One region of the Bacillus sp. TL12 genome, then DNA from elsewhere that is predicted to be linked to it. Evidence: riboswitches for the same ligand, from Rfam matches in the RefSeq annotation. Region 1 holds a riboswitch; each other region holds the start of a gene.
What was found. Region 1 has a riboswitch for S-adenosylmethionine ahead of metK (methionine adenosyltransferase). Riboswitches for the same ligand answer to the same signal wherever they lie in the genome.
Positions count from the first base shown of each region.

Region 1 (5,765 bases):
AATGGTACATAGCTTGCTCTTTATTTAATTTACTGATTGGAGGTAATACTCCAGATGCATCAGCAGTTAAGAAAATAATTGTATTTGGATGTCCTGCAACACTTGGTACTACGATATTATCAATCGCATCAATTGGGTATGCAGCACGTGTATTTTCTGTTAATGTAGTATCATTATAATCTGCAATACGTGTTTGATTATCAATTACAACATTCTCAAGCACTGATCCAAATGTAATTGCATCAAAAATTTGAGGCTCTTTCTCATGAGAAAGGTTAATACATTTCGCGTAGCAACCGCCTTCAATATTGAATACGCCATTATCAGACCAACCGTGTTCATCGTCACCAATTAATTTACGGTGTGGATCAGCAGATAGCGTTGTTTTACCTGTTCCAGATAAACCGAAGAATAAAGCAACATCGCCTTCTTCACCTACGTTTGCAGAGCAGTGCATAGATAAAATATCTTGTTCTGGGAGTAAGAAGTTCATGATAGAGAAGATTGATTTTTTCATTTCTCCAGCGTATTCCGTACCACCGATTAATACGATGCGTTTTTCAAATGAAACCATGATAAATGCTTCAGAGTTTGTGCCGTCAATCTCTGGATCTGCTTTAAAGCTTGGTGCAGAAACAATTGTGAATTCAGATTCATGATTTGCTAATTCTTCTTCAGTTGGACGAATAAATAATTGATGTACAAATAAATTGTGCCATGCATATTCGTTAATAACTTGTAATGGAAGACGATAGTTGCGATCAGCACCAGCGAATCCTTTAAATACGAATAATTCGTCTTTTTCCTTTAAGTATTCTAATACTTTTGTATATAATTTATTAAAATGTTCTTCAGAAATCGGTTGGTTTACAGATCCCCAAGCGATTTTATCTGCAACCGATGCTTCTTTCACAATAAATTTATCTTTAGGAGAACGTCCTGTATACTTTCCTGTAGAAGCAGAGACGGCACCAGTAGAAGTTAATTTTCCTTCATTTCTCATTAGTACTTTTTCCACTAATTGTGGAACGCTTAGTTGAACCTGTGCATTGCTTCCGTTCAGTAATTCGTGTAATCCAATTTGGACATTCACAGTACTCATATTTATATACCATCCTTTTCATTTTAATGAAATATTTCTCGTAATCCCCACCAAGAGTATAACACAATCATATAAATAATGTATACTATTTATTTATTTTTGTTTGTGTGAATGTATAATTTTCCTATTAATATTTTATTCGACATAAAGTGAAACTTCCATCCGTATGTTTTTCACGGATGGTTAGCCCTCACCAATCGGGCATTTACGGGCAGTTATTACATATATCTTCTTTGTTCTTTCAAAATTTTTTTGGGGTGGGATATTACTGCCCGTTAATGCGGGGAGAAATGCGAAAAACTTGTAGGAATATGTGAATATTAATTGACAAATGAATATCATTTCTTTAGTATAGGTTGGGACGGATACTCTCTTATCCCGAGCTGGCGGAGGGACAGGCCCGATGAAGCCCGGCAACCTCACTTGTATTGGTAAAAACAAGTGAATAGGTGCTAAAACCTGTGCGAGGCGAAAGGTCTCGAACGATAAGAGCGAAGGGCAAAAAGCAGTATGCAAGTAGCAAATTAAACCTTTTCTCTATAAATAGGAAAGGTTTTTCTTTATGCTTGTGTGGGAGAATAAATGAATGTCGCAGTTTGTGGCAAATTAAGGATGAGTTCCGTACAATATATACAATTACTGTAGGGAGGTTTACCACATGACAAAACAACGTCATCTGTTCACATCTGAGTCTGTAACTGAAGGACATCCAGATAAAATTTGTGACCAAATTTCTGATTCAATTTTAGACGCGATCTTAGCAAAAGACGCAAACGCACGTGTAGCTTGTGAAACAACAGTAACAACTGGTTTAGTATTGGTAGCGGGGGAAATTACGACTTCTACTTATGTAGATATTCCAAAAATCGTTCGTGAAACAATCCAAGGAATCGGTTACACTCGTGCAAAATACGGATTCGATGCAGAAACTTGTGCAGTTTTAACATCTATCGATGAGCAATCTGCTGACATCGCTATGGGTGTTGACCAAGCGTTAGAAGCACGTGAAGGTCAAATGACTGACGCTGAGATTGAGGCAATCGGTGCAGGGGACCAAGGTTTAATGTTTGGTTTCGCATGTAATGAAACAAAAGAATTAATGCCACTTCCAATCTCACTTGCTCACAAATTAGCTCGTCGTTTAACGGAAGTACGTAAAGATGAAACATTAGAATATTTACGTCCAGACGGTAAAACGCAAGTTACAGTTGAGTATGATGAAAATGGTAAACCAGTACGCATCGATACAATTGTAATTTCAACGCAGCATCACCCAGAAGCTACGTGGGAACAAATCGATCGTGACTTAAAAGAGCATGTAATCAAAGCTGTCGTACCAGCAGAATTAATGGATGAGGAAACAAAATTCTTCATTAACCCAACTGGCCGCTTCGTAATCGGTGGACCACAAGGGGATGCTGGTTTAACAGGACGTAAAATTATCGTTGATACTTACGGTGGATACGCTCGTCACGGCGGCGGTGCATTCTCTGGTAAAGATGCAACAAAAGTTGACCGTTCTGCAGCGTACGCAGCTCGTTATGTTGCGAAAAACATCGTAGCAGCTGGTCTTGCTGACAAAGCAGAAGTACAACTTGCATACGCAATCGGTGTAGCACAACCAGTATCAATTTCAGTTGATACATTCGGCACTGGTAAAGTATCTGAAGAAGTACTAGTAGAACTAGTTCGTAACAACTTCGATCTTCGCCCAGCTGGCATTATCAAAATGTTAGACTTACGTCGCCCAATTTACAAACAAACAGCAGCTTACGGCCACTTCGGACGTACTGATGTAGACCTTTCATGGGAACGTACAGACAAAGCGGCAGCTTTAAAAGAGCAAGCTGGTCTATAATATAAGAAGAAAAAGCTTTGCGCGAAGGCGCAAAGCTTTTTTTATTGTATGGATTTTCTATTTACATGTAGATTGGCTAATTCCACTGCACATAATTATGGAATCAAATTTAGGAAGCTAACCAAGCAGAGTGTAGATTTTTTGCGAAACAATGCCATCAACCTTTCTTTTGACGCGCTTTTTCAGCACAAAATGCACTGCATAGCAAAAAGAGCGTCGCGAATCTCCAGCCACCGATTGCTGAATAAGGAACAGCATCCTTTAACGCCATCCCGGCACTGATGGAAGCGACAAATAGAAGGATAAATACGGTTGTGAGTTTTTGATAAAGTTCCATGGATAAACCTCCTATGAAAAAATTATTTCGTATCAGATTGTTTCGAACGATCCCAAGTCCATTGAAATAAGTAGGCGAGTACGAGAGGGCTTGCTGTACTTGTTAAGTATGTGTGGTCAGAACTATCTGACATTTTGGCAGATAATTTTAAAACATCGATATCCCATCCATAGGCAATGAGTTGGCAAAGGTTTAGAAGAATGAGAAATGGGATAATTGGCATATGTCGCCTTATAGTGTTAAATAGCACTCGAATCATAAAGCTCCCTTTTTATGGTTATATATACTAATATTGTATCATAATGCTTTATCCGTTCACTACATAATTATGTAAGTGTGATGTACTTCATATTTGATAGATTTTCTATCCGATATGATAAAATTATGAGTAGTTCATAAGAAGGAGCGAATAAAAATGAGCGTTATAGAGCATAAAAAACAAGCGCCAAAAAAAGTGCGCTGCAAAATTATTACGGTCTCTGATACACGTACAGAAGAGACAGATAAGAGCGGTAAGTTATTAAAAGAATTATTAGTAGAAGCAGGACATACGGTAACTGCTTATGAAATTATAAAAGATGATAAAGAAGATATTAGGCAAGCTGTATTATCTGGCTATCACCAAGAAGATGTTGACGTTATCTTAACAAACGGCGGAACAGGCATTACGAAGCGTGATGTGACAATTGAAGCCGTTTCAGCATTATTAGATAAGGAAATCGTTGGATTTGGTGAACTGTTTCGAATGATTAGCTACTTAGAAGATATCGGTAGCGCTGCAATGCTAAGTAGAGCGATTGGTGGAACAATAGGGAGAAAAGTTGTCTTTTCGATGCCTGGTTCTAGCGGAGCGGTTCGTCTTGCGATGAATAAATTGATTTTACCTGAGCTTGGACACATTACATTTGAGCTGCATCGCCAATGAAAAAAATAGCAGGAATTGTATTGGCAGGTGGTATGTCGAGGCGCTTTGGTGAGCCAAAAGCCTTAGCAAGCTGGCAAGGACATACTTTTATCGAACACATTGTTCAGGTCATGCAGACTACCGTGCAAGATGTAGTTGTCGTTAGCGTTAGTCATCCTGATATAAGAGAAAGAATTGTTACTTTAGTAGACGTTCCTGTTATAGAAGATATTCCTTCCTATAAAGGAGATGGACCGCTTGCGGGGATTGTATCAGGAATGGAGCATATAAATGCAGAGTGGTATATCGTTTCTCCTTGTGATACGCCAAATCTTTCAAATGAGTGGATCACAGTATTAACAAGGCAAATAGATGATGAATATGAAGCTATTATTCCGGTTATTGATGGAAGAAAGCAGCCATTATTAGCGGCATATCATGATCGTGTAAAAGAAAAAATATACGCATTGTTACATGAAGAAAAACGAAGTGTGGGACAGCTTTTATCGCAGTGTCATGTAAAGTATGTGATGGAAGAAGAATGGAATGTGGCGAAGGAATTGTTTATGAATGTAAATACACAAGAGGAATATGTCCGGTTACTGAATGAGAAAAAGAATAAAAAGGTATGACGTTATAGCGTCATACCTTTTTATTTTATGAGTATTAGGCAAGTAGTCCGGTATTGTTTTGCTGAAGCACCTCTTCATATTGCATGTATAAGCCGTAAAAAATCTCGTCCCAGCTTTGTGTAGTAGCGTAGGTTCTAGCAGCTATGCTCAGTTGTTTCCGCATTTCTTCGTTATTTAACAATTGATAAATGGATGATAAGAATGAGTTCACATTTTTTGGTTCACAAAGAACCCCTGTTTTTCCATCTGTAATAATATTTTTTATTCCGCCAGCATTTGCGCCAATTACGGGTGTACCACATACAAGTGATTCAAGTACGACATTGCCAAATGTTTCGGTGGTCGATGGAAATACCATTAGATCAGAGCATGCATAAGCTTCTGCTAAGCTTTCTCCTTGTAAATATCCTGTAAAGGTTACGTTAGTTGTTGGCGCGGTTTTACGTAATTCTTTGGCAAGGGGGCCATCTCCGGCAATAAGCCAATGAATATCATCTGTTCGTTCTTTAAGTGTTGTTTGAATCAATATACGAAGTGTCTCAATATCTTTTTCAGGGGTGATGCGTCCGGCATATGAAAGAATGTGTGGAGCAGTAATATTATATTTTTTTCGGAATACGTCTTTATTGTAAGCAGGATGGAAGAGAGAACCATCTACTCCCCGTGCCCATATATATAAATTTTGAAATTCCTTTTTAGCTAATTGCTGCAATGTTTCAAGAGAAGGGACAAAGTTTTTTTGCATATGGCTATGAAACCATTTTAAATAATTCCATAACATATTGGAGAAAAATTCAATTTTATAATACTTCAAGTAGGCATCAAAGTCAGTGTGATAAGAACCGACGAGAGGGATATTTAATTTTTTTGCGTAATACATGCCGCATAGTCCTATGTTAAAAGGGGTAGCGACATGAATGATATCGGGTCTA
Region 1 is NZ_JAJJBY010000002.1:114,620-120,384, forward strand. Features, by position in the region: gene pckA (phosphoenolpyruvate carboxykinase (ATP)) at 1-1,102, opposite strand, end outside; SAM riboswitch class I at 1,473-1,594, shown strand; gene metK (methionine adenosyltransferase) at 1,761-2,960, shown strand; gene LOK41_RS02550 (hypothetical protein) at 3,118-3,297, opposite strand; gene LOK41_RS02555 (hypothetical protein) at 3,320-3,556, opposite strand; gene LOK41_RS02560 (MogA/MoaB family molybdenum cofactor biosynthesis protein) at 3,713-4,222, shown strand; gene mobA (molybdenum cofactor guanylyltransferase) at 4,219-4,833, shown strand; gene LOK41_RS02570 (glycosyltransferase family 4 protein) at 4,868-5,765, opposite strand, start outside.

Region 2 (5,765 bases), on a different contig from region 1:
TATGAAGCTCCGATGTTTGAACAAGAAGTAGTTGGTTTACCTATGCTAGAGCGTGTAGGAGATGCTTTATTCAAAGATGATGCAGAACCAACCACCGTAAAATTTAACGGTCGTACACAATATGTAAAAAAAGATGGAGATGTATATATTTTTGTTCTCTCTATTCCATTCTCAGATAAAAGTGAGCTCTCTTTAAATCAAAAAGGTGATGAACTTATCATTCGCGCCGGTTCTGTTAAACGTAACATTACGTTACCTAAAACGTTAACACATTTATCCATTCAAGGAGCGAAATTTGAAGGGGATGTACTAAACATTCGTTTTGGAGGTGTGGTTCATGCGTGAAGAGTTATTAAGAAAAGTCATTCGGACAAAAATAGAGGTTGGGATGCATCTCATAAATGAACTACCTACTCCCTTTGGACAACAAGCTAAAAAAGTGATAAATATTTTACAAGAAGAACTCTCTTCTTGTATACAGGAAAAGAAACAACCGACAGAAAAATCATTAAAACGTATCACAATTGAATAATTACAGTAAAAATAAGAAACCTCTTTTCAGTTAGTTTCTTTACTTGATCAAATAAAAAGGACCAGAAAAACTCCTGGTCCTTTACTCTACCTAACAGACATTGGATTTTATATGATACAGAATTGGAAGGTACAAAATTAGGGTATCGGCCGTTAGGCATGGTATATGTTGAACGAGCTAACAGCGGAGGGGTTCCTACTGTTAGTTCGTTAAACCCGATGTTATTTTACGATTTTCTCTAACTCCTCAAATGAAAGATCTACTGAAATTGCACCATCTTTTGTGTCTTTCTTAATGGCATCTGTTACTTCTTTTGAATGGTACAATTCAATCACTTTTTTAATCGTTGGATCATTTTTATCTTTCGTGCGAGCTGCGAAAATATTAATATATGGTTTCGCATTCTCGTTTTTTGGATCTTCTAAGAAAATAGGATCTTTCGTTGGGTTTAAGCCAGCTTGACCCGCAACGCCGTTATTAATAACGGAAGCTGCTACATCTTTTAATACACGTGGTGTTTGCTGCGCAACAACTGGTGTAATTTTTAATTTCTTTGGATTTTCTGCGATACCACTTGGGTCACCAAATAGTCCAAAATCTTTTTTCAATTTTAATAAACCAGCTGCATCAAGAAGTTTTAATGCACGCGCTTGGTTCGTTGGATCATTAGGAATGGCAATTTCTGAACCAGATGGAATTTCACTTGGTTTTTTATATTTCTCAGAGAATAATCCCATTGGTGCAATTTGAGTTGTTCCAACAGCTGTAATATCTAACTTATGTTCCTTTTTAAACTGTTCTAAAAAGGCAATATGTTGAAATGAGTTCAATTCGATATCACCATCAGCTAACGCCTTGTTTGGTGTTGTATAATCCGAAAACTCTACAAGTTTAACTTTAATTCCTTCTTTTTCAGCTTTCTTCTGAAGAATCGGCCAAGCTTCACCATCTGTTCCTGTTATACCGACGCGAACCACCTTCTCTTTTGCATCAGCCCCGCAACCGCTTAATACTGACGCACTAACCAACGCTGATAATGCAAATGCTAATATCTTTCTCATTTTCTTTTCCTCTCTTCCTTCTTATGATCTACGTAAAAATACTTTTGCGAAATAATTTCCTAAGTTTTGCGCAATTTGTACAAGAATAATAAGTAATACAACTGTCACGAACATAACGGATGTATCGAAGCGTTGATAGCCGTATGTCATTGCTAAATCACCAAGGCCGCCACCGCCGACAAGACCAGCAACTGCCGAAAATTCAATTAAACCAACTGTCATAAATGTAACCCCTAAAATTAATGGTGCTAATGCTTCTGGAACAAGAATTTCAAATACAATTCTTAGTGGTGATGCTCCCATCGCTTGAGCTGCCTCAATCACTCCTTTTGGAACGGAAACAAGATTTGTTTCGACCATTCTTGCAATCCCAATTGAGGCAACAAGTGTCATTGGAAAGATTGCTGCCGCTGTTCCAATTGTTGTTCCAATAATCGAACGTGTTAAAGGACTTAACGCTACTAAAAAGATAATGAATGGAATTGGACGAATCGTATTAATAACAATATTAAGAATGGAAAAGACCAGTTTGTTTTCTAAAAAGTTCCCTTTTCTTGTTACATATAACAGTAAACCTAGAGGTATACCGAGTATTGTAGCAAATATAAGGGTTACAATTACCATTAAGAGGGTATCCCCTGTCGCATCTAAAATGCGGGGCCAAAATATACTCCAATCAACTCGCATGACCTTCAACCTCCTTCAGTACTACTTGCAGTCTTAGATGTTGCAATGCCTTTTGAATTTCTTTCTGCTCACCTTGTAGTTCTACAAGAAGATTTCCAAATAAAATACCTTGCAGTTCAATAATATTTCCATAGAGCACATTTACATCTACATTATAATTTTTAGCAATATACGATAATAATGGCTGTCCGGTCTCTTCACCTGTAAATGTTAAGCGGTAAATCTGTCCACCATTTTGGATTTTCGCTAGAATACTTTCTGGTAAGTGATCGTTAACAACTAAACGAACAAAATTTTGCGTCGTCTTTGTTTTAGGTTTAGTAAAGACATCAAATAATGTTCCTTCTTCAATTACTCTTCCTTTTTCCATAACAGCTACACGGTGACAAATTTCTTTCACAACCTGCATTTCGTGTGTAATAAGGAGTATTGTTAAATTGTATTCCTTGTTTACTTTCTTTAATAGATTCAAAATCTCTGCCGTTGTTTCAGGATCTAGTGCTGATGTTGCTTCATCACAAATGAGAATATCTGGTGATGTAGCAAGTGCTCTTGCAATCCCTACGCGTTGCTTCTGACCACCTGAAAGCTGCTCTGGATAATAGTTTGCTTTATCTTCTAGTCCAACAAACTTTAGCAATTCATTTACTCGGTCTTTTATCTCATTCTTTGGCAATTTCGCTAATTTCAATGGATAAGCAATATTCCCAAATACTGTTCTCGAATTAAATAGATTAAAACTCTGAAAAATCATTCCGATTCTTTGTCTCAGTTTTCGTAATTCTTTCGTTGTTAACGATGTAATATCTTTCTCATCTATTGAGATTGTTCCCGATGTTGGTCGTTCTAACATATTCACTAAACGTAACAATGTACTCTTTCCAGCTCCACTGAAGCCGATAATGCCAAATATCTCACCCTTTTCAACCGATAAGGTTACATCTTCAACAGCGTAAACTGGTTGACCACCTGATTCATATACTTTACTTACATTTTCAAAAGAAATCATTACTTTCCCCTCCTATATGCTGTAATAACTTGAAGCAGAGCTTTGAGGTAAAATAAAAAATGCCCTCCTTCTTATCCGTAATAAAAATAAGAAGAAGAGCATTTATATACTCATTCACATCTTCTCATCTTCCAAGCCTCTAAGAGCTTGCTGGAATTAGCACGGTATTCAAAAACCCGTTGCTGAGGTATCATAGGGCCAGTCCCTCCACCTCTCTGGATAAGAGTGTATCGATTTAATTGTCATTTAATTAAGTTTTATTATAAGACTCCGAAAAACAAGAGTCAATAAAACATTCTAAAATATATTAATTATTTTTCTATTAAAATTTTCGAATAAAAGAAAATTTCTTTTTTATCCCGCATGAATAGGGAGTAATACTCCCACCTCAAAATTCAGCGAAGCAAAGAAGTTAAGTATGGAATGAAGCTCCCACCCACTGATCAAAGTTTAACTTTATGTAAAATTCTTCTTCGTCTACTTTTTCAAAAAGGAAAATATCCGCTGCTAATTGAATAACATTACATGAATACGAAACAAAATGGAGGCCGATAACTGATATGAAAACAGCCCTTTTACTCGTTGATATTCAAAATGATTATTTTCCAAATGGCAAAATGGAACTGCGCGGTACCGTTGAAGCTAGCGAGTATGCAAGTCAACTACTTCAGCATTTTCGAGAAGTGAATCAATCTATTTTTCATATCCAACATGTATCTATTAAAGAAAATGCTACTTTTTTTCTCCCTAACACAGAAGGCGTCCACATCCATGAGAATGTTCGCCCCTTAAAAAATGAAAAAGTTATTCTCAAACACTATCCAAACAGTTTTCGGGAAACGGACCTATTAGAGCAATTGCAAAACTTAGAAATTGAACATGTGATTATATGCGGGATGATGACTCATATGTGCATTGATGCTACAGTAAGAGCTGCTTTTGATTTCGGTTTTCGTTGCACTGTTGTGCATGATGCATGCGCAACAAAAGATCTCCTCTTTAAAAATGCTACGATTCCTGCTGTCTATATCCATAATACAATTTTAGCAAGTTTAAATGACATATATGCAGATGTCATGAGCACAGAAGAGTTTTTAAGTTTTAGAAACTCCATTTAAAAAATAAAAACACTACTTTCAGTGAGCAAAACCGAAAGTAGTGTCCTCTTGTCTAACCATAGATTTCCTTTCAAATTGTATTATACAGGAAATTCGAAAAATTAATACAGAAAAATATGACGAATGGATTATTTTTTCTGTTGGTTTTGTGTCTTTTCATCTTTAAAGAAATTTTCCCATCAATATCTTTCTTATATAAAAAAGACCTTCCCCATTACAGGAAGGCCTTTTCATCTATTTCTTATAAAGTTTCAGAAGTAGTTTTTCCTTGCATATGAAGTGCGATATAGTCAGGTCCACCAGCTTTAGAGTCTGTACCAGACATGTTAAAGCCACCAAATGGTTGGTAACCTACGATTGCACCAGTACATCCACGGTTGAAGTATAAGTTACCAACGTGGAAGTCTTCACGTGCTTTTTCGATATGTTCACGGTTATTAGAAACAACAGCTCCTGTTAAACCGTATTCTGTATTGTTTGCAATTGCAAGCGCATGATCAAAGTCCTTAGCTTTACAGAATGCTACTACTGGTCCGAAGATTTCTTCTTTCATTAAGCGAGCATCTTCCGCAACGTCAGCAACGATTGTTGGTTGGATGAACCAGCCTTTAGAGTCGTCTCCTTCGCCACCTGCTACGATTTTACCTTCTTCTTTACCAATCGCAACATAGCTCATTACTTTATCGAATGCAGCTTGGTCATTAACAGGACCCATGTTTGTACCTAGTTCAGCTGGGTTCGCAACTGTTAATTCTTTTGTTAATTCAACAGCACGATTTAATACGTGATCGTACACATCTTCGTGGATTACTGCACGAGAACACGCAGAACATTTTTGTCCTGAGAATCCAAATGCAGATGCAACGATAGATTTAGCAGCTAATTCAAGATCTGCTTCTTTATCAACAACGATTGTATCTTTACCGCCCATTTCAGCGATAACGCGTTTTAACCAAATTTGGCCTGGATTTACTTTTGCTGCACGCTCATAAATACGAATACCTACATCGCGTGATCCAGTGAAGCTAATGAAACGTGTACGAGGATGATCTACTAAGTAGTCACCAACTTCAGAACCACTACCTGGAACGAAGTTTACTACGCCAGCTGGTAAACCAGCTTCTTCTAACACTTCCATAAATTTCGCTGCTACTACAGGAGTTGTACTAGCTGGTTTTAGTAATACTGTGTTACCAGAAACTACTGCAGCTGTTGTCATACCCGCCATAATTGCGAATGGGAAGTTCCAAGGAGAAATGATAACACCTACTCCTAATGGAATGTAAGAGAAACGATTATATTCAATTGGACGGCTTTCTACTGGGATACCGTCTTTTAATTTTAACATTTGACGACCA
Region 2 is NZ_JAJJBY010000016.1:33,769-39,533, reverse strand. Features, by position in the region: gene LOK41_RS16055 (ArsA family ATPase) at 1-345, shown strand, start outside; gene LOK41_RS16050 (DUF3926 domain-containing protein) at 338-532, shown strand; gene LOK41_RS16045 (MetQ/NlpA family ABC transporter substrate-binding protein) at 754-1,593, opposite strand; gene LOK41_RS16040 (methionine ABC transporter permease) at 1,615-2,280, opposite strand; gene LOK41_RS16035 (methionine ABC transporter ATP-binding protein) at 2,270-3,289, opposite strand; SAM riboswitch class I at 3,411-3,515, opposite strand; gene LOK41_RS16030 (cysteine hydrolase family protein) at 3,850-4,407, shown strand; gene pruA (L-glutamate gamma-semialdehyde dehydrogenase) at 4,649-5,765, opposite strand, start outside.
Region 2: linked by a shared signal. The riboswitch ahead of LOK41_RS16035 (methionine ABC transporter ATP-binding protein) and the one ahead of metK (methionine adenosyltransferase) in region 1 are both predicted to bind S-adenosylmethionine.

Region 3 (5,765 bases), on a different contig from region 1:
CAGTTGTTTGTTTTTTTACAATCTCTGTATCGTTATTTAAAATCAAGCTAACAGAATACATATTATCGATAAGATCTGCAAAATTGTTTGAGCTCATTAATACTTCAGTTACGATATTTGTTCGAGGTTTTTCTTGCATGGATTGAAGTCGTTGTTTAATGACGTCCTGACGAGTGGCAATATTTGTTTGCAATTGCGCAATACGTTTTTTCTGTTCTTCAATTGTTTGTTGTGCTTTACTAATCTCTGTTTTTATATCGTTTAAATCAGCTTCATTTTTATTAATAGAAGCTGTTAACTCATCAATCTTTTTTTGTAAGTCTTGAATTTCCTTTTCCATCTGTTCTTTTTCTGCTGACTTGTTCTGTAATTCTTGTTGGTTACCCTCTAATTCGGATTGAATATTAGATAATTTATCTTGACTTGTTTCTGCATATGTAACTGACTGCAATGGAGAAACAAAAATAGCACTTGCTGTTAATACGCTGAAAGCGACGTATTTCTTTTTCATAGTGGTTTAGCTCCTTTCCCTATGATGTATATATCATAATTGGAAGAATACTGTCTATTATTGTAATCATAATGTAACGAAAGTTTTATAAATGTACTATGAATTGTCGGGAATAAGGTAATTTTTGTATATTATTTCGTTGGATGTAATGAAAATAAAGGAGAGAGAACACCGATAAACACTTTAAGGAATCGTTCTCATGTTAGGTTTTCTGACATGGGTTTTGTTTTTGTCAAGAAAATTATTTGTGTTCACGCAAACTTATTTTGTTGTCAGATTTCATTTTTTGATTTATCATTTTTAACAGGGACAAAAATGTAGTGAATTGTCGAATAATATGTAATACTCTTAATTTCTTAGTTTTATAGAAAAAGAGAAATGCAGAGTTAGAGTATCTAAGAAGGGGGTTGCAGCAAGTATGAAAAGGATAGGACTTGCATGGCAAATTTTAATAGGACTTGCGCTTGGTATTGCAGTAGGGGCGATTTTTTATGGCAATGCAGCAGTTGCAGGATACTTACAACCAATTGGTGATATTTTCATCCGATTAATTAAAATGATTGTTGTACCGATTGTCGTAGCGAGCATCGTTGTTGGTGTTGCTGGCGTTGGTGATGTGAAAAAGCTAGGACGATTAGGCGGAAAGACAATTCTTTATTTTGAAATTATTACAACAGTTGCAATTGTTGTTGGTCTACTGGTAGCGAATATTTTCCAACCAGGAAAAGGCGTAAATATGGATGAGTTAACGAAGACAGATATTTCTAAATATACGCAAACGACAGAGCAAGTGCAGAGTCACTCTTTTGCGGATACATTTGTAAACATTGTTCCGACAAATATTGTAGAATCATTAGCAAAAGGTGATATGCTTGCTATTATTTTCTTCTCTGTACTATTTGGTTTAGGGATTGCAGCAATCGGTGAAAGAGGAAGACCGGTTCTTCAATTTTTCCAAGGTGTAGCGGATTCAATGTTTTATGTAACAAACCAAGTTATGAAATTCGCGCCGTTTGGTGTATTCGCTTTAATTGGTGTAACGGTTTCTAAATTTGGTCTTGCTTCATTAATTCCATTAGGTAAACTAGTGATTGTTGTTTACGGATCCATGATTTTCTTCGTGGTAGTAGTATTAGGACTTACAGCGAAAATATTTGGTATTAACATTTTCCAATTCTTTAAGATCTTAAAAGACGAGCTTATTTTAGCGTATTCTACTGCAAGCTCAGAAACGGTTTTACCGAAAATCATGGAGAAAATGGAGAAGTTCGGTTGTCCGAAAGCAATTACATCTTTCGTTATTCCAACAGGTTATTCATTTAACTTAGATGGATCTACGTTATATCAAGCTATTGCAGCGATTTTCTTAGCGCAAATGTATGGTATTGATTTATCTCTTACGCAGCAAATTACATTATTGCTTGTATTAATGGTTACATCTAAAGGGATTGCAGGTGTACCGGGTGTATCATTTGTTGTATTATTAGCAACATTAGGTACAGTAGGTATTCCGGCAGAAGGATTAGCATTTATCGCAGGTATTGACCGCATTTTAGATATGGCACGTACGGCAGTTAACGTAGTGGGTAACTCTTTAGCAGCTGTTGTTATGTCTAAGTGGGAAGGTCAATATGACGATGCAAAAGGACAAGCTTATCTAAAAGAGCTTTCCGAAAAACAGGCAGCTTAATAGCTATTGGCAGAGCCCTCGCATAAGATGTGGGGGCTTTTTTGTATAGAAAAGGAGTTAAAGAATAATGAAACGAAAATATGGCGATGGCTCTACTTGGGAACGGTTGATAGAGAAAACATATGAAGTGAAGACAATTGAGCAAGGGATGTTAGGTGTGCTGTGTATGCAAAAAGTGAAAGAGCCCAGTTACAAGCAATATAACAACCAAAAACTTTGTATTGTAAATGATGGATATATATGGGTGCAGTATTTTATTAGTGATAAGAACTTTGCGATTACAGCTATGTTAAATGAAAAAAAGGAATTAGTACAGTATTATATTGATGTGGCGAAAAAATATAAAATAGATGAACGAGGTATGCCGTATTTTGATGATTTATATTTAGATGTAGTGCTATTACCGAATGGTGATGTATATTTGTTGGATGAAGATGAATTAGAAGAGGCTTATATAGATGGAGCTATTTCTAAAGAGGAATATAATGAAGCGTGGGATACAGCAAAATGGCTTATCGAAGTAATTGGAAAGGACAAGTTTCCTTGGATTACAATTTTAGAAAAAGAAATTCGAAAGTTAAAATGTTGATTTTCTTTTCGTTATGCGGATTTATTCGTAATTTTTTATAAATATCAAAAAATACCAATTATTTTCATACAAATAATAATTGACTTTTGATTTGTAAGCGAGTAAAGTTAGGGAAGAAATTATTATTAAAAATAAAATATGAAACCTTCTTATAAAGAGAGGCGGAGGGACTGGCCCTACGATGCCTCGGCAGCGGACTCATAATAGAGTGCTGTGCCAAATCCAGCAAGCATGTGCTTGACAGATGAGGAGAGTGTTTCTTATAAGTATATAAGACCTCTTCTTTTCGGAAGAGGTCTTTTGTTATGAGATAGAAAAGGTTTTAGAACTAGGGAGAGATGTTATTTTGAAACAAACGAAAGGGAATGGCTTAGCATTATTACCGCTTGGAATATTCTTAGCGCTATTTATTGGTTCTGGAATTATTACAGGGGATTTTTATAAATTGCCGATACTTGTCGCTATTTTAATTGCTGTAGGGACTGCATTAGTGATGAACAGGAAAGAAAGCTTTACATCAAAAGTAGAACGGTTTGCCAAAGGGGCTGGTAATCCGGATATTATGATTATGGTGTTGATTTTTGTACTTGCTGGTGCGTTTTCTGAAACAGCAAAAGGAATGGGCGGAGTTGACTCTACAGTTAATTTAGCGCTATCTATTTTACCGCAAGGGTTCATTGTTGCGGGAATTTTTGTTATAGGTGCTTTTATTTCACTAGCAATGGGAACTTCGATGGGGACTATTGCAGCGATAGCACCAATTGCAGTCGGGATTAGCCAGCAAACAGATATTTCTATTGCGTTAACGATGGCAACTGTTGTTGGCGGAGCGATGTTTGGTGATAATCTATCGTTTATTTCTGACACGACAATTGCAGCTGTTCGTTCACAAGGTACGGAAATGAAAGATAAGTTTAAAACAAACTTTTTAATTGTTTTACCAGCCGCAATTATTACAATTATAGTATTGGTTTTCCTTACATTAGGAAATCATACGGAAATCAAAGCTCACACATTTGATTGGGTGAAAATATTGCCGTATGCGGTTGTGCTTATCACAGCTTTACTTGGATGGAATGTGCTCGTTGTGTTAGCAGGCGGAACAGTTCTAGCCGGTTTTATTGGTCTTATTGATGGAAGCTATACATTAGCTAGCTTCTTTAAAAGTGTTACAACAGGGATAAATGGAATGATGGAGCTTGTATTACTGGCAATTTTAATCGGTGGAATGGTTGAAATCATTCAATATAATGGTGGTATTCAATATTTAATGAATACATTAACACGTAATATTCGTTCGAAAAAAGGTGCAGAATTCGGAATCGCTAGTTTAGTTAGTCTGACGAATATTTGTACAGCGAATAACACAATTTCTATTATATTTACTGGTCCGCTTGCAAAAAATATTGCTGATCAATATGAAATTGATCCACGAAAATCAGCAAGTGTGTTAGATCTTTTTTCATGTTGCATACAAGGATTAGTTCCATATGGTGCTCAAATGTTAACGGCAGCAGGATTTGCAGCATTGTCACCTGTTGAATTGTTACCATATGCGTTTTATCCAATCTTAGTTGGGGTATGCGGTATAGTTTCTATTTTAATTGGTTTTCCAAAGTTTTCAAAAGTAGCGGAAAAAAAGCAATATCATAAAACAGCATAAAGAAAAAGGATGCTTTATACGAGGCATCCTTTTTTATATTTACCTTAATATAAGACTGACTTGGAATAGGTCTTAAGTCTGATTAGAAAACGGTTCTTAAGCTCGTTATGGAAAAATGAAAAAATAGTTAAGATAAGAGTATCAAATCGAAGGGAGGCGAGCACAAGATGAAACAATTTTTAGCGTTTATCGCAGCTGGTATTTTGGCTTTAATTGCTCTTGGTAGTCTTGCTGGTATTGTAGGATTTGCAATTGGAGCAGGAATTGTGTACTGGAGCTATAAATCATTTGTGCGAGCACAATCATTTTTTGGAAAGTTAGCTTGGGGTATTATCGGTTTAATCGGATTGTCAATTGCTCTTTCCCATTCTCCAGCGTTAATCGGTATCGCAGCATTAGTAGTACTATACTATGGATACCGTGAGTGGAAAAAAGATAAAGATGCAGTAGTTGATTCCGCTTCAGAAGGATCTAAACCATATAGCAACTTTGAAGATGAGTGGAACAAGTTAATGAAAAACTAATATAAAACAATTTAAATCATAAAGTAAAAGAGAGGAAGATTATAATGAAACAATCTTTATTCGGGCGTGTACGTGATGCAATTTTAGCAGATTTTCATAATGTTTTAGATGAAAAAGAAAGAAAAAATCCAATCGCTATGTTAAATCAATATTTACGCGATAGTGAGCGTGAAGTAACAAAAATTGAAAAATTAATTCAGCGCCATAAAACATTAAAATCTAACTTTGCTCGTGAACTTGAGCAGGCTCGTTATTTCGTAAATAAGAGATCAAAGCAGGCGATAATCGCACAAGAAGCAGGGGAAATGCAACTACATGAACGTGCATTAGAAGAAGTTGCATATTATGAAGGGCAAGTCGCTCGTCTAGAGGAAATGTATGCAGGTGTATTGGAACAAATTGATGAGTTAGAACGTCGCCTTTCTAAAATGAAGAATAAGTTAAAAGAAATGAATGCAAAGCGTATGGAATTAATGGCTCGCGAAAATATGGCTCATGCCAACCGTCGCATGAATACGGCTTTTCATAAAATGGATGAGAATAATCCGTTCTTACGATTTGAAGAAATTGAAGATCACATTCGTGATTTAGAGCTTCGCATGAATGAAGAGCATGAGCGTGATACATTTGATATGAAAATTGCAAAACTGGAACGCGAAATGAAAGAAAAAAATGAAGTATCTTTAGACAAAGAAGTAATAAAATAATTGTAGTATATTATAAAACGAGCTTATGATATAGTGATAGAAGAAAAGGTGTTGGAAAGCAATACCTTTTTCTTCTATTTA
Region 3 is NZ_JAJJBY010000011.1:53,396-59,160, forward strand. Features, by position in the region: gene LOK41_RS12655 (murein hydrolase activator EnvC family protein) at 1-511, opposite strand, end outside; gene gltP (glutamate/aspartate:proton symporter GltP) at 930-2,201, shown strand; gene LOK41_RS12665 (ribonuclease FAU-1 family protein) at 2,269-2,790, shown strand; SAM riboswitch class I at 2,937-3,041, shown strand; gene LOK41_RS12670 (Na+/H+ antiporter NhaC family protein) at 3,137-4,453, shown strand; gene LOK41_RS12675 (lmo0954 family membrane protein) at 4,621-4,977, shown strand; gene LOK41_RS12680 (PspA/IM30 family protein) at 5,022-5,684, shown strand.
Region 3: linked by a shared signal. The riboswitch ahead of LOK41_RS12670 (Na+/H+ antiporter NhaC family protein) and the one ahead of metK (methionine adenosyltransferase) in region 1 are both predicted to bind S-adenosylmethionine.